Regions from separate parts of the Mesorhizobium sp. NPDC059025 genome, predicted to be linked through region 1. Evidence: riboswitches for the same ligand, from Rfam matches in the RefSeq annotation. Region 1 holds a riboswitch; each other region holds the start of a gene.
What was found. Region 1 has a riboswitch for cobalamin ahead of ACFWYE_RS00690 (CbtB-domain containing protein). Riboswitches for the same ligand answer to the same signal wherever they lie in the genome.
Positions count from the first base shown of each region.

Region 2: it holds a riboswitch for cobalamin, as region 1 does, so the genes downstream of both, ACFWYE_RS11110 (ribonucleoside-diphosphate reductase subunit alpha) here and ACFWYE_RS00690 (CbtB-domain containing protein) in region 1, are expected to answer to the same signal.
Region 3: it holds a riboswitch for cobalamin, as region 1 does, so the genes downstream of both, ACFWYE_RS14925 (TonB-dependent receptor domain-containing protein) here and ACFWYE_RS00690 (CbtB-domain containing protein) in region 1, are expected to answer to the same signal.

Region 1 covers NZ_JBHYIM010000001.1:148,770-158,255, reverse strand. Annotated here, with positions in the region: gene ACFWYE_RS00720 (tyrosine phosphatase family protein) at 1-497, opposite strand, end outside; gene cobD (threonine-phosphate decarboxylase CobD) at 494-1,549, opposite strand; gene cbiB (adenosylcobinamide-phosphate synthase CbiB) at 1,548-2,510, shown strand; gene cobO (cob(I)yrinic acid a,c-diamide adenosyltransferase) at 2,515-3,129, opposite strand; gene cobU (bifunctional adenosylcobinamide kinase/adenosylcobinamide-phosphate guanylyltransferase) at 3,131-3,640, opposite strand; gene ACFWYE_RS00695 (CbtA family protein) at 3,633-4,409, opposite strand; gene ACFWYE_RS00690 (CbtB-domain containing protein) at 4,427-4,606, opposite strand; cobalamin riboswitch at 4,640-4,833, opposite strand; gene ACFWYE_RS00685 (MFS transporter) at 4,913-6,112, opposite strand; gene ACFWYE_RS00680 (MFS transporter) at 6,272-7,501, opposite strand; gene ACFWYE_RS00675 (DUF1624 domain-containing protein) at 7,827-8,816, shown strand; gene ACFWYE_RS00670 (methyltransferase family protein) at 8,813-9,283, shown strand; gene ACFWYE_RS00665 (homoserine dehydrogenase) at 9,330-9,486, opposite strand, start outside.
Region 2 covers NZ_JBHYIM010000003.1:660,733-670,218, forward strand. Annotated here, with positions in the region: gene sitC (iron/manganese ABC transporter permease subunit SitC) at 1-511, opposite strand, end outside; gene ACFWYE_RS11085 (manganese/iron ABC transporter ATP-binding protein) at 508-1,407, opposite strand; gene ACFWYE_RS11090 (metal ABC transporter substrate-binding protein) at 1,404-2,324, opposite strand; gene ACFWYE_RS11095 (SAM-dependent methyltransferase) at 2,430-3,185, opposite strand; gene ACFWYE_RS11100 (hypothetical protein) at 3,182-3,424, opposite strand; gene ACFWYE_RS11105 (ribonucleotide-diphosphate reductase subunit beta) at 3,415-4,542, opposite strand; gene ACFWYE_RS11110 (ribonucleoside-diphosphate reductase subunit alpha) at 4,572-7,460, opposite strand; cobalamin riboswitch at 7,565-7,765, opposite strand; gene ACFWYE_RS11115 (TonB family protein) at 7,837-8,925, opposite strand; gene ACFWYE_RS11120 (TonB-dependent receptor plug domain-containing protein) at 9,016-9,486, opposite strand, start outside.
Region 3 covers NZ_JBHYIM010000005.1:297,343-306,828, forward strand. Annotated here, with positions in the region: gene ACFWYE_RS14905 (DUF6925 family protein) at 1-322, opposite strand, end outside; gene ACFWYE_RS14910 (ABC transporter ATP-binding protein) at 319-1,119, opposite strand; gene ACFWYE_RS14915 (FecCD family ABC transporter permease) at 1,116-2,117, opposite strand; gene ACFWYE_RS14920 (ABC transporter substrate-binding protein) at 2,114-3,034, opposite strand; gene ACFWYE_RS14925 (TonB-dependent receptor domain-containing protein) at 3,050-4,819, opposite strand; cobalamin riboswitch at 5,090-5,297, opposite strand; gene ACFWYE_RS14930 (PilZ domain-containing protein) at 5,371-5,664, opposite strand; gene ACFWYE_RS14935 (response regulator) at 6,188-6,859, shown strand; gene ACFWYE_RS14940 (sensor histidine kinase) at 6,864-8,261, shown strand; gene ACFWYE_RS14945 (amidohydrolase) at 8,361-9,486, shown strand, end outside.

The DNA of each region.
Region 1 (9,486 bases):
TCCAGCTCGAACGGCACGCCTTCGTATGCGTCGGCACCGCGGCCGATCGAGGCAATAGCCGCAACCATGCGGCCATTGCGGCCAAGGATGTGGTCTGCCACAGCGACAAGACGCGGATTGGGCGTGGCCGAGGGCGAAAGCCAGCGCAATGTCCTGGCCAGCTCCATCTCGTCGCGCTTCGGAGCGAGAGCGGACGCGATGATGAAAGCCGATGCGGTCGAGCGGCTGATGCCGGCATAACAGTTGATCACCAGTGGCCGCGACCGATCCCAGCCCTGTGCGAAACCGAGCAATGCCCGCACATGCTCTTCGCCGGGCAGCGTCATGCCCTCCTGCGCCTCGGCGATGTCATGCATGACAAGATGCAGATGGTTTTCGGGCCGGATGGCTGCCGGACGCACCATGTCCGTACCAGCTGCCAGCAAGGACAGCAGCCGCTCGGCACCGACGCGGTTGACCGTAGCTTCGACCTTGGAGAGCGGGCAAACGATGATCATGCGCGTATCCTGTTTTGTGAACCATCGGTCTTTGCAGCCCAGCCGGCAAGTGCAGCATCCAGCCGTTGCCACTCGTCTTCCGAACCCGGCAGGCCAGAACGCAGCGTGTGCGGTCGTTCAGCGAAATGCCGCAACAGTATGCCCTGTCGGCCGAGCGCCCGGAACAGGCCAGGCGCACCGCCGAAATCGAGATAGCGGAACAACGACGTTCCACCGGCGACCGGCACGCCATGACGCACAAACAACGCATCGAGCCGTGCGGCATCCTCGCTCAATTGCTGCCGCATCGCTTCTTGCCAGGCAATATCGCCTAGCGCGCGAATGCCGTACTCCAGCGTCGGCCCTGCCACGGCCCAGGGACCGAGCTGGCTCTCGAGCCGTGCGGCAGTCGCCCGATCCGTCAGCGCAAACCCGAGACGCACGCCGGCAAGTCCAAAGAACTTGCCAAAGGAACGCAGAATTACCAGTCCGCCATGTCCGGCATCGGCGGCAAGACTAGCATCGCACGGGCCGACATCCATGAAGGCTTCATCGACCACGAGCAGGCCAGCTTTTGCTTTCATGGCATCGGCGAGCTTGAGCAACCGCTCGCGCGAAACGATGCGTCCGTCCGGATTGTTGGGATTGACCAGGATGGCGACATCCGCCTCGGCCAGCGCATCGAAATCAGTGGTTTCGGCAACGACATGGCCGGCGATGGCGGCTGCCCGTGCGTGCTCGGCATAGGTCGGCGACAACACCAAAACGCGTCCCGCATTCACCAGTGAGGCGACACGCGGCAACAGGATTTGTGTGCCGGGGCCTGCGACGATGTTTGCTGCCGAGGGCGCACCATAGGTCGCCGCTGCGGCCGCCAGCAATTCGGCAAGGCGCGCAGCTTCCGGCAATCGAGTGAACGCTGTGGCGGGCGGATCGAAAAGCGGATAGGAGTGCGGATTGATCCCGGTCGAGAGATCGACAAACGGCTCCGGTGCATCAGGAAACAGCGCCCGGGCCCGGCCAAGGCTTCCGCCGTGATCAACTGCCGCAATTGCCTCGCCTGGAAGCCTCATGTCCGCCCTGACCGCCTTTCTGTCGCTGCTGATCGAAGCTCGGCTCGGCTATCCGGACCGGCTGTTTCGCGCCATCGGACATCCGGTGACGTGGATCGGCGCCCTGATATCCTGTCTCGATCGCAGGCTCAACAGCGCCGCCGACAGCGACGCGGCGCGTCGCATCGCCGGCCTGTTTGCGCTACTGCTCATCGTTGCCGTGCCGGCGATGATCGCTCGGATCGCTGAGTCTGCCCTGCTGGCCCTGCCATTCGGCATTGTCGTCGTTGCGCTGCTGGGAAGCTCGCTGCTGTCGCAGAAAAGCCTCGCCAGCCATGTCGAAGCAGTGGCTGATGCGCTTGACAGCGGCGGCGTTGTCGCAGGGCGAAAAGCAGTGTCGATGATCGTCGGCCGAGATCCGGAAAAGCTCGATGAAGCCGCTGTCGGACGGGCTGCCATAGAGAGCCTGGCAGAGAATTTTTCCGATGGCATTGTTGCCCCCGCCTTCTGGCTTGGCGTCGGCGGCCTGGCCGGCGGCGCTGCCTACAAGGCCGCCAACACCGCGGATTCGATGGTTGGCCACCGTACCGAGCGCCACGAGGCTTTCGGCTGGGCCGCGGCGCGCTTTGACGATCTGGTCAACCTGCCCGCTTCACGCCTGACCGGCCTCCTGATCGTTGCCGCCGCGTTTTTCATCAAGGGCGCCGATCCAGCCGAAGCTTGGCGCGCCATGCGCCGCGATGCACGCCATCACCGTTCGCCCAACGCCGGCTGGCCGGAGGCCGCGATGGCTGGCGCCCTGGGGCTCGCGCTTGCCGGCCCGCGTTCTTATGGCGGTGTTCTGGTGGAAGGCCGCCATATGGGAGAAGGCGGCCGCACCGCCGTTACCAGCGCTGACATCCGCCAGGCGCTGAGACTTTACTGGACCGCCGACATGCTGCTCGTCGCGCTGTTTGGCGTGATTGCACTGGCGCTCTGGTAGGCCTTTAGAATTCAATTCCCTGCTGCGCTTTCACGCCGGCGGAAAAATGATGCTTTGTCGCCCCCATCTCGGTGACGAGATCGGCGGCTTCCGTGAGCGCCGGCTTGGCATTGCGGCCGGTAACGACAACATGCAGGTCTTCCCGCCGCCCCTTCAGGGCAGTCACGACACGATCGACATCCAGATAGTCGTAGCGCAGTGCGATGTTGAGTTCGTCCAGCACCAGCAGGCTGATGGACGGATCGGCCATCAGCTCTTCCACCTTCATCCAGGCAGCTTCTGCGGCGGCAACATCCCGCTTCAGGTCCTGCGTTTCCCAGGTGAAGCCTTCGCCCATCGAATACCAGACCAGCCGATCGCCGAACGCCTTGAAAGCATCCTTCTCACCGGTGTGCCATCTGCCCTTGATGAACTGAACGACACCGACGCGCCGGCCGTAGCCCAGCATGCGCAGTGCCAGCCCGAAGGCAGCCGTGGTCTTGCCTTTGCCGGGACCGGTGTTGACGATGAGCAGGCCCTTCTCGATGGTCTTTTGCGCCACCTCTGCGTCCTGCACCGCCTTGCGCTTGGCCATCTTGGTGCGATGGCGCTCGGCTTCGCTGTCATCGATCTCGACCATGTCATTTCACCTTGAGTGGCAGGCCGGCAACGGTCAGCACCACATCGTCGGCCACCGCCGCAACCTGCTGGTTGAGACGCCCGGCAGCATCTCGGAAGCGACGCGCCAGCGCATTGTCCGGCACGATGCCAAATCCGACCTCGTTGGACACAACAAACCAGGGACCACGCGGTTTCGACAGTGTGGCGGTCAGCCTGGCGCATTCGTCCTCGATATCATGCCCGGCCAGCATATGATTGGTCAGCCAGAGCGTAAGGCAATCCAGCAGTACCGGTCGCCCGGCAGGCAGGCGCACCAGCAATTCGACAAGGTCGAGTGGCGCGTCCGCCGTTTCCCAGCCTTCGCCTCGACGAGCACGATGATGCGCGATGCGTTCGCGCATCTCGTCGTCGTAAGCCTGAGCGGTCGCGATATACGTCCAGGGCGCCGGCAGCGCCGTAACCAGTTTTTCGGCATGCGCGCTCTTGCCGGAGCGCGCACCGCCGATGATGAAGGTCAGGCGATCAGGCAAAGCTGTCGCGAAGGCTCGATGCCTGCCCGGTAAAGCGGCCGCGCACAACGCCGACGACCGCACCCAGCACAACCCAGAACACCAAGTTGGTCAGCGTAACCGCCACCACGAACTGGTGATGCAGGCCTTCCGGGATCGGCGTGTCGTAGCTCTCCGGCTGCGGCGCGCCAACGACGTGAGGCGCGACGATCAGCAAGATCGCGAGCACGGTAAGTGGCAAGGATCGGCGGAAGGCGATGAGCGCAAGGCCAATGGCCGTGGCGACGACGGTGGAGATCCACCAGGCTTGCCTTGGCAGCAAATCGGCAGCAGGCATCGCCGGCAATTCCGGCGGCAGGCCAAGGCCTGGCGCAAGCGTAAAGACGGCAAAACCGGCAAGCCCCCAGAACACACCCTGGCGCCAGTTGCCGATGCCGCCGGCGAATTCCGAGAAGGCGACAAGGATCAGCGCGAAACCGATACCGGTTACGACATTGGAGAGTACGTTGAACGAGAACCGCTCGATGCCGTCGGCGGGTGCCCAACCTTCCTCTTCCTCGGCCGGAGCAGCCGCGGGCGCTGGCGCAGCCGAACTCATTGCGTTGGTCCCGGCATCGGCAGCGGGGGCTGCAGGCGCAGCCGCATGTTCATGGCCGCCGGCGGCCTGTTCATAGACTTCCGCCTTCAGGATCAGGGGAACGGTTGCATAGGCCTGCAAGCAGGCGAGAACGATGCCGGCCAACAGGCCCGCGATCGCCGCGACAAACACGACGTTGCGAAAAACAGACATGGTGGGTTCCCCCTGAGTTAGTGGCAGGGGAACGCCATCGAGTGGCGTGCGTCGTGGGCGGCGTTGTGCACGGCCTCGATATGCGAGAAGCCGGTGAAGCCGATGACGAAGATGCCGAGCAGGCCAGCCATTGCCAGCTGAAGGAAGCGCGACTGCGAAGAGGTCGAAGCGCCGAGAGAAACGGAAGCGGTATTCATGGTCTGTCCTTTCGCCCTCCACCCGAGGGCATTACCGTCATTGCCGTCGCCGGCAGGTCTCCTGGCTTGCGGATCAGCGCCCTTCTCCACCTTCCCGAGACAAGCCTCAGTGGCATTGGAGAGGACTACCGCTCACAGTTGCGGGGGCAGCCACGGCTTCGGATGGTTTCCCCCTCCCCACCGTATTCCCTCTTGGTCCCGAAGGGACCGACGACGGCGGGAACTATAGAAAGAATTCTGGCGCCCGGCAAACCAAATTCCGCCATCGCCAGACGCATCCGCGTCATTGGTGACCTGCTGTCGTCGCTACATCGATTTCGGCAGATATCTCCAGGTAACAATGGCGCAGACGGCAGCAAGGCAACCAAGCGTGGCGAAAACCGATCCCAGGCCGAAGAAAGCCAGCACCAGCGAATAAACCAAAGGTGGTGTCAGCTCCGAGAAATCGAGGTAGGTGCGGTAAACTGCGGCCATCTGCGGCCGCTCGTAGGCGCGCACCGAGCGCATGAAGGCGGTGGAGCCGATCGCATCGAGTGCGATGGTGAACAAGGCGCCGACCAGGAGCAGGCCGGCGGTGGCGAGCGGGATGAATTCGCCGATGGCGCCGGCAAGCCACAGCGACACCGCCATCCCGGCAAAGGCGAGCGTCATCACGTTGCGTGCACCATAACGCTTGCCTGCCCTGCCCCAGAAAATGGCAGCGAACAGGAGAGCGTTGCCGGCCGAAACCAGCAAGCCCCCGGCAAGTTCACCCTGGCCGGTAATGACCATGAACAGCGGGCCGTAGACAAAGAACGTGGTCCAGTAGCAGGAACGGCCGAAAGCGATAAGCCAGGCCAGCCGCAACCGTGGCTGGCTGACGAAGCGCCCGATATTGGCGAACGGATTGATGGGGCGGCTCTTGCCCGGCACGATCATCGGATTGTCGCCAAGCCGGTAGTACCAGAACAGCGCAAGCAGGCAGAGTGCAAAAACGGCCACGGCTCCATGCGCAGCATAAATGCCGTAGCGTGTGTAGAGGAAGATACCGAGCGTCGGGCCGCTCGTCCAGGCGATCATCGACCACGCCATGCGCAGGGACTCAGCCTGCATGAGGTCGGTCTTGCGGATATGGTCCATGATGTAGAGGTTGAGCGTGATCGACAGCGCACTCGCGCCCATTACCCGGCAGAGCATGCCGATGATCTGACCAGGCAGCGAATGGGTGACGAAGAACAGCGAACCGATCGCAAGCAGCAGCGCACCGGCTGTGTAGACCCATCTGCGTGCGAAGCGGTGGATCAGCATCGGCATGAACAGCGTGACCGAGAGACCAAGCAACGAGACGATCGTATAGAGGATCGAGACCGTCTGCTCGTTCCTCAGGATCTCATAGGCCTGGATCGGGATAACCGAGGCAACCGTGGCTCGCGCGGCAGATTCGATGGCGTAAAGCGAAGCAAAGGTGCGCGCGTCCGCCGGCGGAACCGCCGGTAGCCAGATCGGATGGCGGACATGCGTGGACATGGATTCCCAAACTAACGACTCGCAACGGGAAATCTGCGTCGCCGATGGCCGGGCCGGTAGCAGGAAACCGACGCGCTAGCGCCGGAATGCGAAGCCGGCCAACCACTTTGCACCGGCTGGCACAACGATAGGCTGCCGCATCAAGCTTGTGAGGATCGATCAGTGCGTTCTTCGTGAGCCTGGATCGACAAAGGCCACGGCAACCGCGGCTGCCAAGGCTATCGCAGAGACGATCAACATCGAGCTCAAAAGCGTATTGACAGTTCCCGACGCGCCGAGGAACTGCCCCGCCACCGCGACGATCAACGCCCCACCACCGATCGACATTGCTGCTGCCAGTCCCGCTGCGGTGCCTGCCATGCCCTTTTGGATTGTCATGGCCCCCATATTGGCGGCGGGCAGCGTCAACCCATTGCCAAGGCCGATGAACATGCACGGGCCGAAAAACGCCAAGGGATGCGTAATATCGAACGCGGACAGAACCAGGCCAAACAGGAGCCCGCCACAGGTCAGCAAACGAGCAGCGATGAGCAATGTGGCCCGAGGCACCCTCAAGCCATAACGGCCGGTCAGAAAACTGCCGCAGATAAAGCCCGCGGGGACCATCCCCATGAAAAGGCCGAGCAGCGCACTCGATCCACCGACCACCAGAGGTGCACCGGCCAGGAAGATGTAAAGTATCCCGGACGATGAGGCCATCACGACTATGTAAGCCCAGAACACAACCGAACTTAGCAGCCGTCCATATGAGCCGAGATAGACCCCGCTTCGCCTGACTGGAGAGAGTGTCTCGCTCAGTTCTCGTTTCGACAGAGAGAGAATAATTGCGCCAAAGGCCGCAAGAACGACAAAGATCGTCCGCCACCCCAAGAGTTCATCCAGCGTTCCTCCTAAGGTAGGACCGAGCATCGGCGCCAAGGCCCATGCCATCGCGGCGTAGCCCACCCTGCTCGTCCCCTCATATTCATTCGATGTTTCTTTGATGGCGACAAGAGCCACGCAAAAGCAGGCGGCAATCGAAGCTTGCATTGCGCGGAACACGAGGAAAACAACAATATCAGGGGCTAGCGCGCAACCGATAGAAGCCAGAATGAAGATCGAGAGCGAGACCAGCGCCACGGGTCTGCGTCCGTATCGATCCAACATCGCGCCAGAGATCAGTTCCACGAGCGCGGTCACAATCGCATACCCCGCGACCGCAAGGCTGATCAGCTCGAAGTCCACACCAAATTCCATCGCGATCTTGGGCAGCGACGGCGATATGATGTTGACAGGCAGCACCGAGAGTGCGGACAGCAGGACAAGAATGACAAATCGAGATTTCGAAATGCTGCCCGCAGTCCCCGCACCCGGTATACCCGTGTCCGGGAAATGACGATCTTTCGTCATGATCGCGTCCTTGATTTTGTGGAGGTTGGCGGATCGGACATGGCCGACCCGATCCGACGGCAATAAAAAAGGCTCCGTCAGGAGCCTGTTTGCCGCGCATGGGTGCTTTCGCCGGATGGTTACACCACCCCGCCCATGCGCCTTCCTACCACGAATGCGATCATTTCAACGTTCATGATCGCATTGCTAGACGGCGGCGGCGATCCGGTCAACGTTTCAGAATTCCATTGCTCGAGCGGTTGACCGGAAGAAGCGCCGCCAACCATTCTCGCTTGGGCCGTATCCGTGCTAGGCATTGTGCGGTTGCAATTTCGAATCCCGCCGCATGAGCCTCGAACAGCAGACAAATCCCTCCCGTCGCATTACCGTTATCGATGCCCTGCGCGGCATCGCGCTTCTGGCGATGGCCAGCTACCATTTCACCTGGGACCTTGAGTTCTTCGGGTATGCAAGCGCCGGACTGACGGCGCACGGACCCTGGAAGCTCTATGCGCGCTGCATTGCGTCGAGTTTCCTCTTCCTGGTCGGCGTCTCGCTGGTGCTTGCGCACGGCGACCGCATCCGCTGGCCGGGCTTCTGGAAACGGTTCGCCATGGTGGTGGCGGCGGCCGCTGCGATCTCGCTGGTAACGTATTTCGCAACGCCCAGCAGCTTCATCTTCTTCGGCATCCTGCATCAGATTGCCCTGGCCAGCGTTCTCGGCCTCCTGTTCCTGCGCATGCCGGCGCTGGTGACATTCATCGTCGCCGCACTGGTGATCGCAGCTCCATTCTATCTGCGCTCGCCCATTTTCGATCATCCCGAACTCCTGTGGGTCGGCCTCTCGTCGGCCGATCCGCGCTCGAACGACTATGTGCCGCTGTTTCCCTGGTTCGGCGCCGTGCTGGTAGGCATCGGCCTGACCAAGACCGCCAAGGCAGCTGGCTTGTTCGACCGGCTGGCCAACGTCTCGTTCGGCCGGACACTTGAACGCCCGCTCACTTTCATCGGTCGCCACAGCCTGGCCTTCTACCTCATCCACCAGCCGGTGCTGATCGGCTGCGTATGGCTGTTCGCACAGATATGGCCTGCCCCCGCACAGGATCCGAAGCTCGGCTTCACCAATGCGTGCCAGGCATCGTGCCTAGACAGCCGAGACGCCGCGTTCTGTGTGCGCTATTGTGGCTGCATGCTCACCGCGGTCGAGAAGGACGGCCTGCTGACAGGCATCATGAAGGGCGACCAGCCGGCTTCGGCCAGGACGCGCATCAGTGACCTCGCCAGCACATGCACGGTTCAGACCGAGGACGCCATGAGCCCTGGGGAACCGCAATGACCGACGCCCCGCGCCTGCCGTTTCCGTTGCCGCCGATCATCTTCCTGATTGCGCTGATCGTCGGAGTTGGCCTGGGCATTCTCTATCCACTGCCCTGGTTCGGAGACGTCCTCGGCGACATCCTGTTCGGTTTCGGTTGGCTGGCTGCGCTGGGCGCGGTGGCGTTGTGGTTCACCGCCATACGCCTGATGTACAGGGCCAGAACGCCCTTGAACCCGGTCGCCACTCCGGCACACCTGTTGACCAGCGGACCATTCGGCCTCAGCCGCAACCCGATTTATCTGTCTCTGGCAACCCTGGTCATCGGTATCGGGCTGATCATCGGCAACGTCTGGCTTATCCTGCTGGCGTTTGCGGCAGGGTTGGTGACAAGCAGGCTGGTGATCCAGCGCGAGGAAAAGACCCTCGCCGGCAAATTCGGCAAGAAGTATCACGACTACGCTAAACGCGTGCGCCGCTGGATCTGAAGCCTCTCGGCCCTCATCGGATGTCGGACCATTGCGGCATGCGCTCTCAGCCAGCCCGTTCGATGCGGATCACCTGTGCCTTGTCGGTCAAGTGACCGTCCTTTGTGATGGCTTCAACCGCCTTGCGTACCGCCGCTTCCGTGGTCTCATGCGTGACCAGGATGACGGTCTTCTTGTCGACCGCCTCCGGCCCGACGGCGTGC
Region 2 (9,486 bases), on a different contig from region 1:
GGCCGATCGAGCGCGCGTGGCTTTCGTCGAAGAAAACCACCATGAGGTCTTTCCATTTCAGCAGCAGGATGGCGAGTGAGACGAAGCCGATGATGGCGAGTTGCAGCGTGTCCTCGGGTGTGATGGCAAGGATGTTGCCGAGCACGATGGTCTGGATGTTCACGGAAGTCGGCGACAGCGACACCATGAAGAGGCCGAGCCCGAAGAAGGAGGAGAAGATGAGGCCGATGATGGCGTCCTCCTTCAGCTTGGTGCGCTGGTTGAGGAAAAGCATCGCGGCGGCGGCCAGCCCGCCGGAAAAGAACGCGCCTATGGAGAAGGGCAGGCCCAGCATGTAGGCGCCCGCGACTCCCGGTACGATCGAATGCGAGAGCGCGTCGCCGATCAGCGACCAGCCTTTCAGCATGAGATAGCAGGACAGGAAGGCGCACACGCCGCCGACCAGCGCCGAAACCCACATTGCGTTCAGCATGTATTGGTAGCCGAAGGGCTCGAGGAGCAGCGCGCTCATTCGCCGTCCTCCCTGAATTGCTGCTGCATGGCCCCGGGTTCGCCGTAGAAGACCAGCGGCCGCTCGTCATCGGTGATGACGGCGACGCGGCGTCGGTCGCTGTCCGCATGCAGCCCGGCGCCGCCGAGCACGAAATGGCGCAGCACCCCGCCGAAGGCCTTCTCCAGATTGGCCTGGGTGAAGGTCTCGGCGGTCGGGCCGGAGGCGAGCACGGTGTTCTTCAGGAGCACGGTTCGGTCGCAGAACTCCGGGACGCTGCCGAGATTGTGCGTCGACACCAGCATGACGCGCCCTTCGTCGCGCAACGCGCGCAACAGGTCGATGATGGCGTCCTCGGTCTTGACGTCGACGCCGGTGAACGGCTCGTCGAGCAGGATGACACGCCCGTCCTGCGCCAGCGCGCGGGCCAGGAAGACGCGCTTCTTCTGCCCGCCCGACAGTTCGCCGATCTGGCGCCTGCGGAACTCCGACATGCCGACGCGGGCAAGGGCGGCCGAAACGGCCTCGCGATCGGCGGCTTTCGGAATGCGCATCATGTTCATGTGTCCGTAGCGGCCCATCATGACGACATCCTCGACCAGGACCGGAAAATTCCAGTCGACCTCCTCGGCCTGCGGCACATAGGCAACCAGGTTCTTGCGCAGCGCCTCGGCGACGGGCATGCCGAGCACCTGGATGCTGCCCCTGGCAAGCCGCACGAAGCCCATGATCGCCTTGAACAGGGTCGATTTGCCCGAACCGTTGACGCCGACCAGCGCCGTGATCGTGCCGGTCGGGACCTCGAAGCTGGCATCGCGCATCGCGGTTTGGCCATTGCGATAGGTGACGGTCGCATCCCGCACGGAGATGCCAGCCGGCAGAGCCGGCTGGGTGACGATCTTGAATGCTGCCGTCATTGCGAGAGGCCTTCGGCGAGGCCCTGCCGCAACGTGTCGGAGGTGACGCGAAGCAGGTCGATATAGGTCGGCACCGGACCGTCCGCCTCGCTGAGCGAATCGACGTAAAGCACGCCGCCATAGTGCGCGCCTGTCTCGCGGGCCACCTGCCGCGCAGGCTTGTCGGAAACCGTGCTTTCGGAGAAGACCGCGACGATGCCGTTCGCCTTGACCGCATCGATGACCTTGCGGACCTGCTGCGGCGTTCCCTGCTGGTCGGCATTGATCGGCCACAGATAGAGCTCCTGCATGCCGAAGTCGCGGGCCAGATAGCTGAAGGCGCCTTCGCTCGACACCAGCCAGCGCTTGTCCTGCGGGATCTCCTCGAGCTTCTGGCGGATCGGCGCGATCGTCGCTTCGATCTTCTGCTTGTAGGCTTCCGCATTGGCCCGGTAGGTGCCGGCATTGGCCGGATCGTTCCTGATGAAGGCGTCTCGGATGTTGTCGACGTAGATCAGCGCGTTTTTCGGCGACATCCAGGCGTGCGGATTGGGCTTGCCGGTGTATGGCCCCTCGGCGATGCTCATCGGCTCGACGCCCTCGGAGACGACGGCGCCGGGCACGTCATGCAGGTTCTGGAAGAACTTCTCGAACCACAGTTCGAGGTTGAGGCCGTTCCACAGGATGAGTTTCGCGCCCTGCGCGCGCTGGATGTCACCCGGCGTCGGCGCGTAGTTGTGAATCTCGGCGCCCGGCCTGGTGATCGATTCGACGATCGCGGCATCGCCGGCGACATTCTTGGCCATGTCGGCGATGACCGTGAAGGTGGTCACGGCCTTGAATTTCTCCTGCGCGGCTGCCGGCGCGATCGCCAGGACGGCGCTGATCGCCATTCCCATCGCTGCGGCCAGGATCGACCGTCTCATCCCATCATGCATAAGCGCCTCCTTGTTGCGACTAATTCTCATTTGCATTCGACCTTTGATGCAAATGAGAATTGTTTGCAATAAGAATTTGCGAAAATACGTTGATGGACGCTGCGGCTAGCTGCCGTGCGCGCCTTTCTGCGTAAGCATGGCTTCGACAATCCAGCCTTTGCCGTCGAGCGCTTCTTTGCGAACCTGTTCGAGGCCGCCGACGATCTCCAGCAGCCTGCCGGAGAGGAGCATGTCGTCCGGCATGCCGGCATAGAGGGTCCAATGCACGTCGTTGTGCCCGCCGACGGTATCCGGTGCCGGGACGGCGGGCTGCATGAAAACGATGGTGTCGGCGTTGTTGGGGAAATCTCCGGCGAGGGAGCGCCCGGTCGCCGTCAGGATCGATCGGCCGACATTGCACAGCGCCACCTTGTGCGCGGTCGTCAGCACCTGAATGCCGCTGTTGCCGGGGATCACCTCATAGTCGAGCTCGAAATCTCCGGTCGACCGCAATCGCTGCAGGATGCGTCCCAGCGTTTCGATCAGCGAGAACCCGCTCCAGACCAGGAAGGCCCCGCATTCGGAAGCATCCAGTTCCTCGAAGGAGAGACCGGTGTGTCGAAGGTCGCCCGCCAGTGCCTCGCCGCCGTCCTTGTGCGGTTCCCTATAGGTAGTGGTGCGGAACGGCCGGTTCCGCACATAGAGCTCGACGATCTCCGCGCGAAGGCGGGCAGGGTCCTTCATTCGTCTGTCGGTGCCTTCGTCAGGCCTGTTATCCGGGATGAAGAACAGCGTCACATGGCCGCGGACATTGATCGCCTGCACTGTCACGAAATCCGGATTGCCGGCGCCGATCGCGACGATGAGGACCTTGCGCCTCATTGCCGGATCGCAGATCCAGGGGCGACCGACCCCTGCAGCGCTTCGAAGAGTTCGGCGAGCCGGCGCGGTCCGGGATGGTCTCCCCGGTATCGCTGCAATCTGGCGATCTCGATGGTCGCCGCCGCGGCGAGGTCCGTCCCGGCGGGTTGCGCAAGCAGCCACGACAGGAACACATCTTCCGGCTGTTGCGGGGCCGCCGGCTGTCCGGCGATGTGTCGTGCTTCGACGTTCAGTCCCATGCCAGCGCCCCGCCATTCTGGTATTCGATGACGCGGGTCTCGAAGAAGTTCTTCTCCTTCTTCAGGTCCATCGCTTCCGACATCCACGGGAACGGGTTCTCGGCCTCCGCGAACACCGGGTGCAGGCCGAGTTGCGCGCAGCGGCGGTTGGCGATGAAGTGCATGTACTGCTCGCACAGCGCCGCGTTGAGCCCGAGGAACCCCCTCGGCATCGTGTCGCGGCCGTAGGAGGCCTCCAGTTCCGCCGCGTCGGCGATCATGGCGCGCACCTCTTCCTGGAACGCTTTCGTCCACAGATGCGGGTTTTCGATCTTGATCTGGTTGATGACGTCGATGCCGAAATTGAGATGGATGGACTCATCGCGCAGGATGTACTGGTACTGCTCGGCAATGCCGACCATCTTGTTGCGTCGGCCGAGCGACAGGATCTGGGCAAAGCCGGTGTAGAACCACATGCCCTCGAAAATGACGTAGAAGGCGACGAGGTCGCGCAGGAAGGCCTGGTCGGCTTCCAGCGTACCGGTGCGGAAATCCGGATCGTCGAGATGCTGCGTGTGCTTCAGTGCCCACGCCGCCTTGTCGGTGATCGACGGCACCTCGCGATACATGTTGAACAGCTCGCCTTCGTCGAGCGACAGGCTTTCGACGATGTACTGGAAGGTGTGGGTGTGGATCGCTTCCTCGAAGGCCTGGCGCAGCAGATACTGCCGGCATTCGGGGTTGGTGAGATGCCGGTAGATGGCCAGCACGATGTTGTTGGCGACGAGCGATTCCGAGGCGGCGAAGAAACCGAGATTGCGCTTGATCATGCGCCGCTCGTCATCGGTGAGGCCGTCCTTCGACTTCCACAGCGCGATGTCGGCCTGCATCGACACTTCGGTCGGCATCCAGTGGTTGTTGCAGCCGGAGAGATATTTCTCCCAGGCCCAGCGGTATTTGAGCGGCAGCAGCTGGTTCACGTCGGCGCGCGCATTGATCATGCGTTTTTCGTCGACGGAAACGCGGGCACCGCTGCGGTCGATCTCGCCGAGGCCACTGGCGGCGACAGCAGGGGGCATCTCCGCTCCGAGATCGATCGCAACTTTGGGCTGGGCTTTTGGTTCGGACCAGTCGAGCATCTTCTTTTCTCCTTCTTTTTCTTCGCTGCTTACTGGCAGGCTTCACATTCCGGATCGTCGATGGCGCAGGCTTTGCCCCAGGCGGCATCGGCATTGACGATGATCGGCTGGGCGGCCGGTGCTGCTGTCACGACAGCCGAGACGGCATTGAGCTTGCCGTCGGTGCCCTTCAGTGTCGACTTCTCGACATGCGTCGCCGAGCGCGAGCGCAGGTAGTAGGTCGTCTTCAGGCCTTTTCGCCAGGCAAGACGATAGAGTTCGTCGAGCTTCTTGCCGGAGGGATTGGCAATGTAGAGGTTGAGCGACTGCGCCTGGTCGATCCATTTCTGGCGTCGTGACGCCGCGTCGATCAGCCAGGAGGAATCGATCTCGAAGGCGGTCGCATAGAGCGCCTTGATGTCGTCGGGCACCCTGTCGATCTGGCCGAGCGAGCCGTCGAAATATTTGAGGTCGGAGATCATCACCTCATCCCACAGGCCGCGAGCCTTGAGATCATGCACGAGCTGCGCGTTCACCACCGTGAAATCGCCGGACATGTTCGATTTGACGAAGAGGTTCTGGTAGCCGGGCTCGATTGACTGCGACACGCCGCAGATGTTGGAAATGGTGGCGGTCGGCGCGATTGCCATGCAGTTCGAATTGCGCATGCCGGATTTCTTGACCCGCTTGCGCAACGCGTCCCAGTCGAGCGTGGAAGACGCATCCATCTCCACGCTGGGCCGCGCCTTTTCCAGGAGGGCAATGGAGTCGATCGGCAGGATGCCTTTCGACCACAGCGATCCTTCATAGCTCGGGTAGCGGCCACGCTCGGCGGCAAGATCGACCGAGGCCGAGATGGCCTGGTAGCTGATCGCCTCCATGCTGGCGTCGGCGAAGGCGACCGCTTCATCCGAGGCATAGGGGATGCGCAGCAGCTGCAGTGCATCCTGGAAGCCCATCAGGCCCAGTCCCACCGGCCGGTGGCGCAGGTTGGAACGGCGCGCCTCTGGGATGGTGTAGAAATTGATGTCGATGACGTTGTCGAGCATGCGCATGGCGACGCCAACGGTCTTTGCCAGGCGATCGAGGTCCAGCCCCTTTTCGCTGACATGGTTGACCAGGTTGATGGAGCCGAGATTGCAGACGGCGACCTCGTCCTTCGACGTGTTCAGCGTGATTTCGGTGCACAAATTGGAGGAGTGAACCACGCCGACATGGCCTTGCGGCGAACGGATGTTGCAAGGGTCCTTGAAGGTGATCCAGGGGTGTCCCGTCTCGAACAGCATGGTCAGCATCTTGCGCCAGAGGTCGACGGCGCGGATCTTGCGGAAGACCTTGAGCCCGCCGGCGGCTGCCTTCGCCTCATAGGCCTCGTAGGTCTGCCGGAACGCGGATCCGTAGAGATCGTGCAGGTCAGCCGTCTCGTCTGGCGAGAACAGCGTCCATTCGCCATTGGCCTCGACCCGTTCCATGAACAGGTCCGGCACCCAGTTGGCGGTGTTCATGTCATGCGTGCGGCGGCGGTCGTCGCCGGTGTTCTTGCGCAGGTCGAGGAACTCCTCGATGTCGACATGCCACGTCTCGAGATAGGCGCACACGGCGCCCTTGCGCTTGCCGCCCTGGTTGACGGCGATAGCGGTGTCGTTCGCCACCTTCAGGAATGGCACCACGCCCTGGCTCTCGCCATTGGTGCCCTTGATGTGCGCGCCAAGGCCGCGAACCGGGGTCCAGTCATTGCCGAGGCCGCCGGAGTATTTGGCCAACAGCGCGTTGTCCTTGACCACCTTGAAGATGCCGTCGAGGTCGTCGGCGACGGTGGTCAGGAAGCATGACGACAACTGCGGCCGTAGCGTGCCGGAATTGAACAGCGTCGGCGTCGAAGCCATGAAGTCGAAGGAGGACAGCAGGTCGTAGAACGCGACGGCCCGAGCCTCGCGGTCGATCTCGCGCACCGCCAGTCCCATGGCGACCCGCATGAAGAAGGCCTGCGGCAGCTCGAAACGCTTGCCCTTCGTGTGCAGGAAATAGCGGTCGTAGAGTGTCTGCAGACCGAGATACTGGAACTGCAGGTCGCGTTCGGGCTTCAGCGCGGCACCCAGCCGGGCGAGGTCGAAGCGGCCGAGTTCTGGATCGATCAGCTCGGCTTCGATGCCGGCCGTGATGAATTCCGGGAAGTAGGAAGCATAGCGGCCCGCCATCTCGGCCTGGGTTGCCTGCTCGCTTCGGCCGGTGACGAAACTCAGGGCTTCGCGGCGGAGGCGGTCGAGCAGCAGGCGGGCCGAAACGAAGGCATAGTTCGGCTCGGTCTCGACCAGCGTGCGTGCGGCCAGGATCGGCGCCAGCGACAGTTCATCCAGCGTGATGCCGTCATAGAGATTGCGGCGTGCCTCGGTGAGGATGGCCTCGGGCGAAACGGCTTCCAGGCCGGCGCAGGCTTCTTCGACCACGCGCGAGAAGCGGGCGTCGTCGAGCGGAACAAGCGCACCGTCTTCGCCCTTCACGTTGAGCGATCCGCCCGGCGCGACCGCATCCGCCTTGTCCACCAGGCGCTCGCGCGCCCGCTCCGCGCGATAAAGCACATAGGCGCGCGCCACCTTGTGGTGTTCGCCGCGCATCAGCGCCAGTTCGACCTGATCCTGGATTTCCTCGATATGGAAAGTGCGTCCGGCTTCGAAGCGGCGCGTCAGCGCCGCAACCACCTGTCCGGCCAGGTCCTCGACAACGTCATGCACACGCCGCGAGCCCGCCGCGCTCGAGCCTTCGACGGCGAGGAAAGCCTTGGTCAGCGCCACCACGATTTTCGTCGCATCGAACGGCGTCACCGAACCGTTGCGGCGTATCACCTTGTAGCCGGGTTCGGCCTGAGGCGAGTGATGGCTTTCGCCGATCGGTGGGGCCTTGTGGGCTCCGTTCGTGGTGAGCGCTGCAGTCGTTGCCATGTCATCCCCGTGGCGTTGTGGGCGGGGATTTTGGGGGAACGCATTGGCCGTTCGGGACGCAGCGACGCCCGGCCACGCGCACCGCCGGGACACCCCGCCCGAGGTTCGTTCTCGTTCGTCGCGGCAGGTCTCCTGGCTCGCAGGTCGTCGCCCTTGTCGGCCTTCCCGGTGCGTTACGGCACCAGTGGCATTCTTCGACGCGGGCTCACTGCTTACAGTTGCGGGGGCAGCACCGGCTTTGCACCGGCTTCCCTCTTAGCTCCCGAACCAGACGACTCGGGAGAACCTCGACTTCGATATCTAGTATAGAACAGCGACTTGATGTCAACGACTGGTGTGGATGGTCGCGGATTTGCCGACAATGGATTTCGGTGGCTCACCGCTTGAAACTGATCGTGATCGCCAGCGTCATCGAGGAGCGGGCTATTTCAGGCGGCGGGGCGGGTACCGGGGAGGCCCGCTTCACGGTCTCGATCGCAGCGCGATCAAGGGCCGCATTGCCGGAGGAGCCCGCGACCGAAGCCGATTTTACGGCGCCTTGGCCATTGATGCGCAACTGCACGCGAACCGACGCAGAACCACTGGCGCCCGGGGGATATTGCCTGAAGCGGCGGATATGGGCGATGACCTTGGCCTGCCATTGCGCAGGTGATACCGCGCCGCGGCTGGTTGCCTTCGCGGGGCCCGTGGAAGTTGCCTGCTTCGGTGAAACCGCCGCCGGCCGAACGGCTTTTTCAGATGGGCCGGACTCGTCTGCTGCCACGGTCTTCTTCGGCGCGCTCTTGCGCTGCTGGCGAACCGGCCTGGCGGGCTCTGCCCGTTCGAGTTTGCGAGTGCGGCTGTTGTTCTCGGCCTTTCGGGGTTCCTGTCGCGCGGCGCCGGGCTTCTCGACCGGGCGGGCGGGTTTGCTTTCCGGCGCCTTCGTGACGGCCGGCACGGCTGGCACGTTTTGCTGCGCGGAGCGGAGAACCTGTGGTGCAGGGGCGGCTTCCTGTTTCGGCTGCGGTGCTTCGGTTCTGGTTTCCGCTGTTTCCTGTCGCGGCTGCCGCGCGGGTTCGGTCGTCGGGGGCTTGTCGTCTTCAGGGAGCGGATCGGCCTGCGCCGGTTCGTCTTGCGGAAGCTTTTCCGGCGCCTTTTCGATATCAGGCCGAGGAACGGCGCGTGCCGGTTCGTCGACCGCATCCGCGGGCCGCTCGGCCTTCAGGGCAGCCTCGGATACGTCCGGAGGCACCCACTCTACCGAGATGGAGTCGACGATGCCCGTATCGGCGGCGGGAGGCAGGACTATCGCGGCGAGATAGAGCCCGGCGCCGATATGGGCCGCGACGGAGACCACGCCACCCAGCAACCAGCGCTGCGCTTCACTGCGGCCGCCTGACGGTTCTTCGCCGGACTCAGGTTCCGGTGCTGCGGTGTTCGGGATGACGTCATCGCTGTCGGGCCGCGGCGCCGGAATTTCTGGCACCGCCTTGTCGTCGGTCGCCGGGGCAGGCGAGGCAGGGCCGGCGCCGCGCGCGGATTTCCGCGCGTGCGATCTCGCCGGCCTGGCCATGCCCTAGAACCGCATGGCCGAGTTCAGGTAGAAGGTGCGGCCCTGTTCCGGGAAGCCGTAGGCAAGCTGGTAGTTCTTGTCGAAGATGTTCCTGACGCCGAAGTCGAACTCGAAATTGTCGTTCAGCTTGTAGTTCATGTTGAGATTGACCAGCGCGAAGCCCTTGGTTTCGAAGAACGCGGTCTCCAGCCGGTCCGTCGACCAGCGTGAGCTGTAGATGGCGACGTTGGGCGACACGGTGAAATTCTCGTACGGCACCCAGTCGGCATAGAGATAGGCGCTGTGTTCCGGCGTGCCGATGGGCTTGAGGCCGGGCCTGACCGGATCGGAAAGCTTGCGCTTCAGATAGGTGTAGCTCGCACCCAAGGTCAGATTGGAAAGCACGTCCCATTCACCGTAGACTTCGACACCATGGTAACGGCCGTCGCCGATGTTCTGGCTCTGGACTTTCCCGCCACCAACACTCACCGACTG
Region 3 (9,486 bases), on a different contig from region 1:
CGTCCGGGCCGATCTCCGTCAGCACCTTGTGCCCGTTGCGCCGCGCACGCGCCTCAGGCAGGCAAAGCGCCACGGCATGGCTCCAGCGATGTCGCTTCGGGCTCAGCGTCTCATACGCAATTGCGGTTGCCTCGGCGAGCCGTCGGCGCTCGAGCCGGATGGCGCCGCGTCGCGTTGCCCGGGTCAGATCCTGCGGCTCATCGATCACCGGTGGCTCGTCTGCATCCTGGTGGAATTCGGCAATGGCGCCGAACGACCCCATGCTCCAGCCAGATCGCCAGTCGCCAAGATGCCTCTGCAGCAGCGGTTCAAGATCGGTCATGGTCTTTTTCCGGTTTGAGGGGGAGGCTGAACCAGATCGAGCGGCTGGATGACGGTACGATCTGCCGCCCTACCGAAATAGGCTTCGAGGCCATAGACACTGGCAAGGCTTTCAGGAGTCAGTACCGTTTCCGGTGAGCCGTCCGCGATGATCTGGCCTCGGTCGAGCAGGATAAGCCGGTTGCACCAGCGTGCTGCAAGGCCAAGGTCGTGCATGGAGGCGACGACGCTGCGACCCTGCTTTGCTTGGTCGGCGAACAGCCGCATCAAGGTGATCTGATGCGAAGGATCGAGGCCCGCGGTCGGCTCGTCGGCGAGCAGCAGAGGCGTTTCCTGGGCGAGCGCGCGGGCAATCAGCACACGCGCCTTCTCGCCCCCGGAAAGGTCAGTGGCGGCGCGGTCCCGGAAGCTGTCGACTTCCATCTGCCGCATCGCGCGCTCGATGGCCACGTGATCGGTCGATGAGAGGGCGGCGAATGCCGGCCGATATGGTGTACGTCCGAGCGCGACGACGGCTGCGACCGGGATCGCCCAGGCGATCTCGTGCTCCTGCGCGACATAAGCAATGCTCGCCGCGCGCTCGCGCGCTCCGAGCGTGGCGGCCTCGAGCCCGGCGATCGAGATGCTGCCCCGAGAGGCGACAAGGCCGAGTGCCGCCTTCAGCAGGGTCGATTTTCCCGCACCATTCGGCCCGATCAGCCCGACGAATTCGCCGGGACCGACAGCGAAGGAAACATCGCTCAGCACGCGCTGCCGCCCGAGTGTGGCCGACAGGCCGGAAACGGCAAGCAGGCTCATGCCAGCCTCCGCCGTTCGCGATAGACAAGCCACAGGAAGAAAGGGGCGCCGACGATGGCCGTCAGCACGCCGAGTTTCAGGTCGCGGCCCGGTGCTATGAGGCGCACCAGTATGTCGGCGGCAAGCACCACCGCCGCGCCACCGAGTGCGGAGGCAGGCAAAAGCCGTGACGGCCGTGCGCCGACCAGTGGCCGCAGCAGATGCGGCACCACCAGCCCGACAAAACCGATGGCACCGGCGACGGCGGTTGCAGCACCCACCGAGGCGGCCGTACCCAGCACCGCCAGGTGTTGCACGCGGCGCATGTCGACGCCCATCGAGGCCGCGGTATCGGCGCCCAGCGTCAGCGCATCGAGTGCGCGGCCAAGCATCAGCAAAAGCACCCAGCCAGCCAGCATGAAGGGTGCGGCCAGCCAGACATGCATCATCGAGCGATCTGTGAGGGAGCCAAGCATCCAGAACATGATCTCAAGTGCCGCGAACGGATTGGGCGACAGGTTGAGCGCCAGCGACGTCATGGCGCCGGCGAGGCTGGAGACCGCGACGCCTGCCAGGATGATGGTTAGTGTGTTGGAACGCCGGCCGGCAAGCGCCTGCACGACGACCACCGCAAGCATTGCCGCCAAGAGGGCGGAGAGCGGCAGGGCCAGCGGGAAGATGATGGTCAGGCCGCTGTAGATGGCAAGCACCGCGCCCAGTGAAGCCGAGGCGCTGACGCCGATCAGCCCGGGCTCTGCCAGCGGATTGCGCAGATAGCCCTGCAGTGCGGCGCCGGATAATCCGAGCGTTGCACCGATCATCAGGCCGAGCAGCGCGCGTGGTAGCCGGATCTCGCGCATGATCAGCGCGATCGCATCGCCCTTGCCGGAAAACAGCGCCTTGATGCTGTCGCTGAAAGCAATGGCTGCCGGGCCGACGGTGAGAGACAGCAGGAAAAGCACCGCAACCAGCAGGCCGAGCACAAAAAGCAGGGTGCGGTATCGCGCAACGTCTGTCATGGCTGCGCCCCTCCTGCATGACCGCTTTCTGAACGACTGGCGGCAGCCTCGGTGAGCATCTCCACGGCAGTAGCCGTGAAGGGTGCGCCACAGATGGTATATTTAGCCGGCACTGAAACGCGCGCGGTCTCTTCGCTGAGTGCCCTGTAAGCAGGATGGACGAAGGTCTGCTGTGCCAGGGCTGGTGTCGCATAGCGTGCTTCCGAGTCGACCAGCATGTCCGGCTTTGCCAGGACCAGGAGTTCCAGTGGCAATTGCTGGGTGCCGGACAGGCCAAGCTTCGTCGCCAGGTTCGTCAGGCCCGATGCGGTGACCACCGCATCGACCAGCGTGCCGGCACCCGATGTGTAGGAGTTGGCAAAGTAGGTCGCGATGGTGAGGTCGCGGTGGGGATGTGCTCTCGCCCGGGCGAGCTTGCCGTCGAGTTCGGCCACCAGTGCCTCGGCCCGACTTTGCCTGCCGAGGATATCGCCCATGCGCCGAAGGCTTGCTCGCACGTCGTCGAAGGAGGTTTCCGGCGGGAACTCCTCAACGCGAATGCCGAGTTGCCTGAGCAGGCCGACGGTCGCACGCGTCGTATAGCTCCCGGCAAGGACGAGGTCCGGTTGCATCAGGAAAACCTCTTCCGCCTGCCCGTGATTGATCACGAAGCGTCGTGCTTCCACGGCCAGCGCCGACGTTGCCGGGTCGCCGGCCAGGTAGGAGACAGAGTGAAGCTGCCCGTCATCCGCCACCAGCATTGCCATCTGGTCGGTGCAGACATTCATGGAAACGACACGCTTCGGCACTTCAGCGGCTAGGGCGGCGCAGGCGCCCGCTAGAAACAGGTTACCTGCCATCAGGCTCAAGGGCAGAGTTCGTCCATAGCGGCAGGAAGCCCTGCCGGTAGTCGTCGCGATCTGTACCCTTGCCTGCATCGTCATCTCCGCGGTTCAGAATGTCCGGGTGAGGCTCAGATTGAAAGTGCGGCCGGGGGCGCGGTAGTCCGTCACCGTAGAATAATCGGCGTCGAACAGGTTCTCGACCGCGAATTTCACCTGCGACGAGGCATCCAATGCGTAGAGCGCGGTGAAGTCCACCGTGACATAGTCCGGCAGCTTCGTCGTGTTGGCGGCATTGGCGTAGCGCGCCGCCCCGTAGAGCAGGCGCGTCGTCAGGTCCAACTGCTCGGTCGGGCTATACGTAACCTCGGCCATTGCTTTGAGCCGGTCGCGGTAGGGGATGTATTTGTCGTTGTCCTGGTTCAGCGGTTGACGGACATCGAGGCTCACCTTTCCATTCCATTCGGTGCTGAACCGGTGCGCAAGTGCCGCTTCGAAACCCGTGATACGTGCCTTGGCGACATTGAAGGGCAGGTAGGTCGGCGGGTTGGAGGCGATCGCGTCGGTCAGCCAGGTTTGATAGAACGCAACATCCAGATTGGTGTCGGCGCTCGCCTGCCAGTTCAGCCCGATCTCATAGGATTTGGACTTTTCCGGCTTGAGGTTCGGATTGGAGTAGTTCGGATAATAGAGTTCGTTGAAGCTCGGCGCCCGGAAGCCGGTGGCATAGGATGATCGCAGTCTCAGGTCTGGCAGGATCTCATAGCTCGCGCCGACATTGTATGTGGTGGCGCCGCCGAACTGGCCGTTGTGGTCATAGCGGATGCCGCTGTCTATGGTGAGCGCCTCATAGGACAGCGAGTACTGGCTGAACACCGCAGCGAGCGTTCGCGCCTTCACATCGAAGTTGACGGTCGAATTGACCTGTTCGCGATAGATTTCGGCACCGCCGGTCAGCACATGCGCAACGGCACCGGTGTCGAAATTCTTCGTGGAGTAAGCGAAAAGGCCGTAGCGGCTGGAATTGAAACGGCCGTCGCCTGCGACGCCATCGCGGAAGTTGCGGGAGCGATCGACCGAACTCGACAGCTCGACGGTCGAGGACCAATCTTCGGAGTGTCTGATTTCGGTACCGAGCTTGCCGGCAAAACTTGTCGTATCGACTTCGTTGGCGCCAGGATACGAGTCGTCGTACTGGCCGCGGCTGCGGGCAAGCAGAGCGTCGCCGTAGATCCGGCCCCAGTCGAACTGCTTCGACAGCGAGGCATTGATCGAGCCGAGCAGGAAACCGTCATCGTCCGGTTCATGGCCGTAGGCGGTCGGCAGCGTGAAGTCGTAGCCTCGCGTGCCGGTCAGGCTGCCGCCGAGGGAATAGTCGACGCCGCTTCTGCTCTGGCCGCGTACATTGCCGGACAATATGCCGCCCCACGGATAGCTCACACCAGCTGTTACCGAGCCACAGCTGTTGCGGCCGTCTGCGCAAGGGCCGCCTTGCCTGGTGATGATGTTGACGACGCCACCCATGGCGTCGGAGCCGTATTGCGCCGAATGCGCGCCCTTGGCGACCTCAATGCGCTCGATTGACTCGAGCGGAATATTGCCGAGCGAGGCGGTGCCGGTAGTGGCCGAACTTGCCCTCACGCCGTTGATCAGCACCAGCGTCTGGCTGGCCGACATGCCACGCAGATAGAGGTTGGATGCAGCACCCTGGCCGCCATAAGAGACGATGGAAACGCCGGTGTAGGATTTAAGCAGGGAAGGCAGGTCGGGAGCAGCCGAGTGCTCGATGCTCTCACGGTCGACCACCGTTACCGACGAGGTCGAACGCTCCAGCGTCGTCTCGCGTCGGAGCGGCGTGGTGATGACAATGCGTTCCAGCATCGTGGCATTGCCGGGAATGTTGTTGTTCTGAGCGCCGGCATGGCTTGCGAAAGCCAACAATGCTGTGCTGGCAAGCAAGAATGTCTTCTTCAAATCCGCCCCCAAAAGGATTGACGGCGCGGTCGAGCGCCGTGAGGTTCATTTCGAACCGCAGACGGATTGGCTAGGACAGATTTGCGTTCAGTCGCACTTCCTGGCCGTTCTCGCATGCGGCAACACTTCACGTGTCACCGCCACGGACGACCGCGCCTGATCACCCCTCGTGATCAAGCATGGGTGACTGGAACAGGCAGGTCTCCTGACTTCCGTGTCATCGCCCATTTCCGCCTTCCCGGTCGCGCGAGGCGGCCAGTGGCATCATGGAAGAAGGCTCAACGGTTACAGTTGCGGGGGCAGTCGCGGCTTTGACCGATGGTTCGGCCGCACCGTGTTCCCTTTTCATCCGCCTCGCGGCGGAACCAGCTCCAACCCGAAGCTAGCCGCGGCAATGCCGAGCGTCAACCGGCTAGGATGTGGAGCAGCGGTGAGCGGTCCGAGCGAAGGTTGGAGGGTCAGCCGTAGTGGAACCGCGGTTTCGGGCCAGTACCGGTGAATTGCACGCCGACGCGGTCGTTGCGGCGCCAGCGCACCAGCGATTCATAGGCGACACCGTCAACAGGGACATAGAGGCTGAAACGTTCAGGAATGATGGCATCGGCGGCCACCTTGAGTTCCGCGCCATTCGTATGCTGGTTGCGCACCACGCACGGGATTTCCGAATTGTGGATGCTGGTGATGATGGTAGCCCCTTTGAGCACACGTTGCCGATGCTCGCGATCGTGATGGTTTGCTTCCTGCTCGGACATGACGGTAGGGACTCACGCTGCAGACCTGATATTTTAGGAAAGGCGCGGAGAACATCAATGCCACCGCGAGCTGTGTCGGCGATTTGCCGCAAGGGATGGCTAACCGTCCGTCAAGATCCGGGCTAGCTGCTGTCCACTAAGATGCCGGGACGCGGAACCTCGAATGCCTGGAAGGAAATGAAACCGGGGGATGCATTCGCATCGCTGGCAGCGTGGCGGCTCGTAACATTGCTGCAATGTGACGCCCGGAAACAGGCCGCCTGTGAAACAGTTCGAGGTCGGCAAATGCGTTTGTTCTATGTCGTATGCATCGGTGTATTGCTGTCGGCGTGCCAGAATACACGCGATCGGGAACGATGCCTGTCATATGGGTTCGATGACGACACCCCCGATTTTTCGCGATGCCTGCAAAGGTTCGACATTGAAAGGGATCGCAGGGACTATCGCTCGCGAGATGGCGAACGATATGAGGGCTGACCGCGTCCACTCCTGGAGTGCCGGGTTTCGATGGAAGTGAGCTTTCATGCATATTCTGATCGTTGAAGATGATCGCGAACTCGCCTCTTCCCTCAAAGCCATCATGGAGGGCGCGATCGGCATATCCGACACCTTTGGATCCATTGCCGAGGCCGAAGCCGCGCTTATGGCTCATAAATTTGATCTTGTGGTCATCGACCGCAGGCTTCCAGACGGTGATGGACTCTCGCTGCTTCCGGTGCTGAGACGGCTGCAACCGCGGCCAGCGACCCTGGTCCTGACCGCGCTGGATGATCCGTACGATATCGCCTCGGCCCTGGACAAAGGCGCCGACGAATATGTCGGCAAGCCGTTCGAACCAACGGAACTTGTCGCCCGTGCACGTGCGGTCCTGCGCCGCTACAGCCTGGACGTGCTGGGTTCGACCCAATTCGGCAATCTGGCCTTCGATCTCAACCACCGGATGGCGAGCGTCGGGCAGAAAGTGCTCGACATTCCGCGGCGTGAACTTGCGATACTGGAAACGCTGATGCGTCGCGCCGGCCGTGTCGTGCAGCGGGAAACGCTGGAGTCCTCCGTCTATAACATCGGTGAGGACATCGAATCGAACGCGCTGGATTCACATATATCGCGCCTGCGCAGGCGCTTGCGCGATGCCGACTGCGAGGCCGTCATCAGGAGCGTGCGCGGCATCGGCTACATGCTGGTTCTGGAGTGACAGTTTGAACCGCTCGATCGCCTTTCCTGTCGCTGCGCTCCTGGTCGTCGGCATGGCGATCGTGATGCTGCTCGGCACGGTTCTGACACTTGCGATCATCGTCAGCATCAGCGCGGAAGACCGCCTGCAGATCAACACCAGCGAACTGTCCCGTACGCTGGGTGCCGCCATCGCCTATGATGCCGATGGCCACCTCACGCTCGACAGGCAGAAGCTTGCCACGAACATCATCGAATTTGCCGAAGCCCAGCCGGCCTATTGGTATGTCATCGACGATGGCCGGCAGGTGATTTCACATGGGCAACAACCCGCGGAGGTCAAGCGGGTGTTCGACCAGACCCCGCGCGAAATTCAATATTCGGAGTTCCGCTACCGGCAAGACAATCACGACATGCTGGGCATCAGGTCGGTCAGCCGAGGCGACGGCCCGAAAATTGTTTCCGTTGGCGGGATCGTGCTCTCGAACTGGGAGACCGTTCTGGTCGCCCTTGTCCCGGTGCGATCGCAGGGGCTGCTACCACTGTTTGGTGTCATCCTGGTTGCCACCACATCAATCGCCGTCATCATCGTCCGGGGCACGATCGCAAGGCCGGTACAACGTGTCGTGCGATCCGCCGAGCGGATCGATGGGCTGCCCAATGGCAGACGCATATCGGACGCCGACACACCGAGCGAACTGAAGCCCATGGTAGCAGCATTCAATACGGCCTTGATGCGGATCGACGCCGCCTTTGCTGCTCAGCGCAACTTCCTTGCCAATGCTGCGCACGAATTGCGCACTCCTTTGACCAAGATGCGCCTGAAGCTGGAGCGATTGCCGGATGGCGAATTGCGCGACGGATTGATCCGCGACACCAAACGCCTCGGTTCCATCGTAACCACGCTGCTTCAGCTTGCGCGTCTGTCCGGCCAGTCGTTGACCTTTGCCGACATGGATCTTGCCGCCGTCGCCAGGGCCGTTGTCTCCGATCAGGTGCCGATGGCCCTCAAGCACGGCATCGACATCGAGCTGAGATCGCCGGCACGCCCGGTCTCGCTCTCCGGATCAGAGGCTGCGATCCGGGTTGCACTGGAAAACCTGCTTCTCAATGCAGTCCGGCACGCCGTCGGCACGAAATTGATAGTCGTGGAGGCGCTCTCACCGGCCGAAATCCGCGTCGTCGACTACGGTCCGGGCATTCCGTCAGATGAGCGTCGCGACGTCCTGCAGCCGTTCGTGCGCGGCAGGGATCGTGAAGGCGAAGGCACGGGATTGGGACTTGCCATCGTCGACCAGATCATGAACGCCCATGGCGGTACGGTTGCACTCGGAGAGACGGAAGGGGGAGGGCTGACTGTGCGTCTGTCGTTCAACTCGGCGCACCCGGTCGACGCGGAATCTGCTGCGCAGGCGGGAGCTTAAAACCACCGGACCGAACCAGAGAATCATGCGCGAAGAGATCGCTGCTTGTGTACCTCCTGCAAAGCAGCTTAGATCGCCTCATGTTTCGGAGGGCCATTGATGGTAGGCATTTTCGATTGCCGATTGCACCTTCCCGGACTGTTTCTGGCCGCAGGCATGGCGCTAAGTCCGCCTGCCTTTGCCAAAACCAAGGTGCTGACGAACGCCAGCATTCACACCGTCAATCCCAAGGCACCGACCGCCGAGGCCATGGCCATTGATGATAACGGCATGATCATTGCCGTTGGCGCGGTGCAGGATGTTGTGGCAGTCGCCGGCGAGGAAGCGGAGGTCATCGATCTCGGTGGCAAGATGGTGCTGCCGGGCTTCCAGGATGCGCATGTCCATCTCGTCGAAGCCGGCGTCAACGAGATCCTGTGCGAGTTCGGTCCCTTCGACGAGCTCGACGACACACTTGCAACGGTCGAGGCCTGTGTGAAAAGCAGCAAGACCGACTGGGTGCTCGGCTCTGGCGTCAGCATGACCAATCTGCTCGATCAGAGCGACAATCCGATCGCGCTGCTCGATGAGATCTCACCCGATCGCCCTGTCTTGATTCTTGATGATATTGGCCATGGCGCATGGGCCAATTCGGCCGCCATGCATGCTGCCGGCTATGATGCGATCGACGGCAATCCGCCCGGCGGCATCATCCTGCGCAACAGGAAAACAGGCAAGCCGAACGGTGTGGTATTGGAGAATGCACAGCAGAAACTGCGCAACCTGGCGTTCCCGGATACACCGGAGAATGTCGAGTTTGCCTATGAGAGCATGCTGCCGACGCTGAAGACCATGGCCAAGAACGGCATCACCACCGTGAGTGATGCGGGAGGTTTCTGGCCACAGGGGCATGTCAAGGTCTGGCAGAAGGCACTGGCCAACAACACGCTGACAGTCAGGGCCTCCAACGCGCTCTACGTCTACCCGGACATGCCTTTCGATGAGCAGGTCGCAGCGCTGACAAAGCAGTTCTCAAATGACCCGGACAGCTTGTTGCGCTTCAATCAGGTCAAAATCTATGTCGACGGCATTTTAGAACAGCGCACCGGCGCGGTTCTGGAACCTTATCGGCCGGGAGCAGGCATCGACCACGGTTTCGATCGCGGCTTTCTCTATTTCGACATCGACACGTTGAACCGCTATTCAAAGGTTCTGTCCGAAAAGGGATTTCAACTGCACTATCATG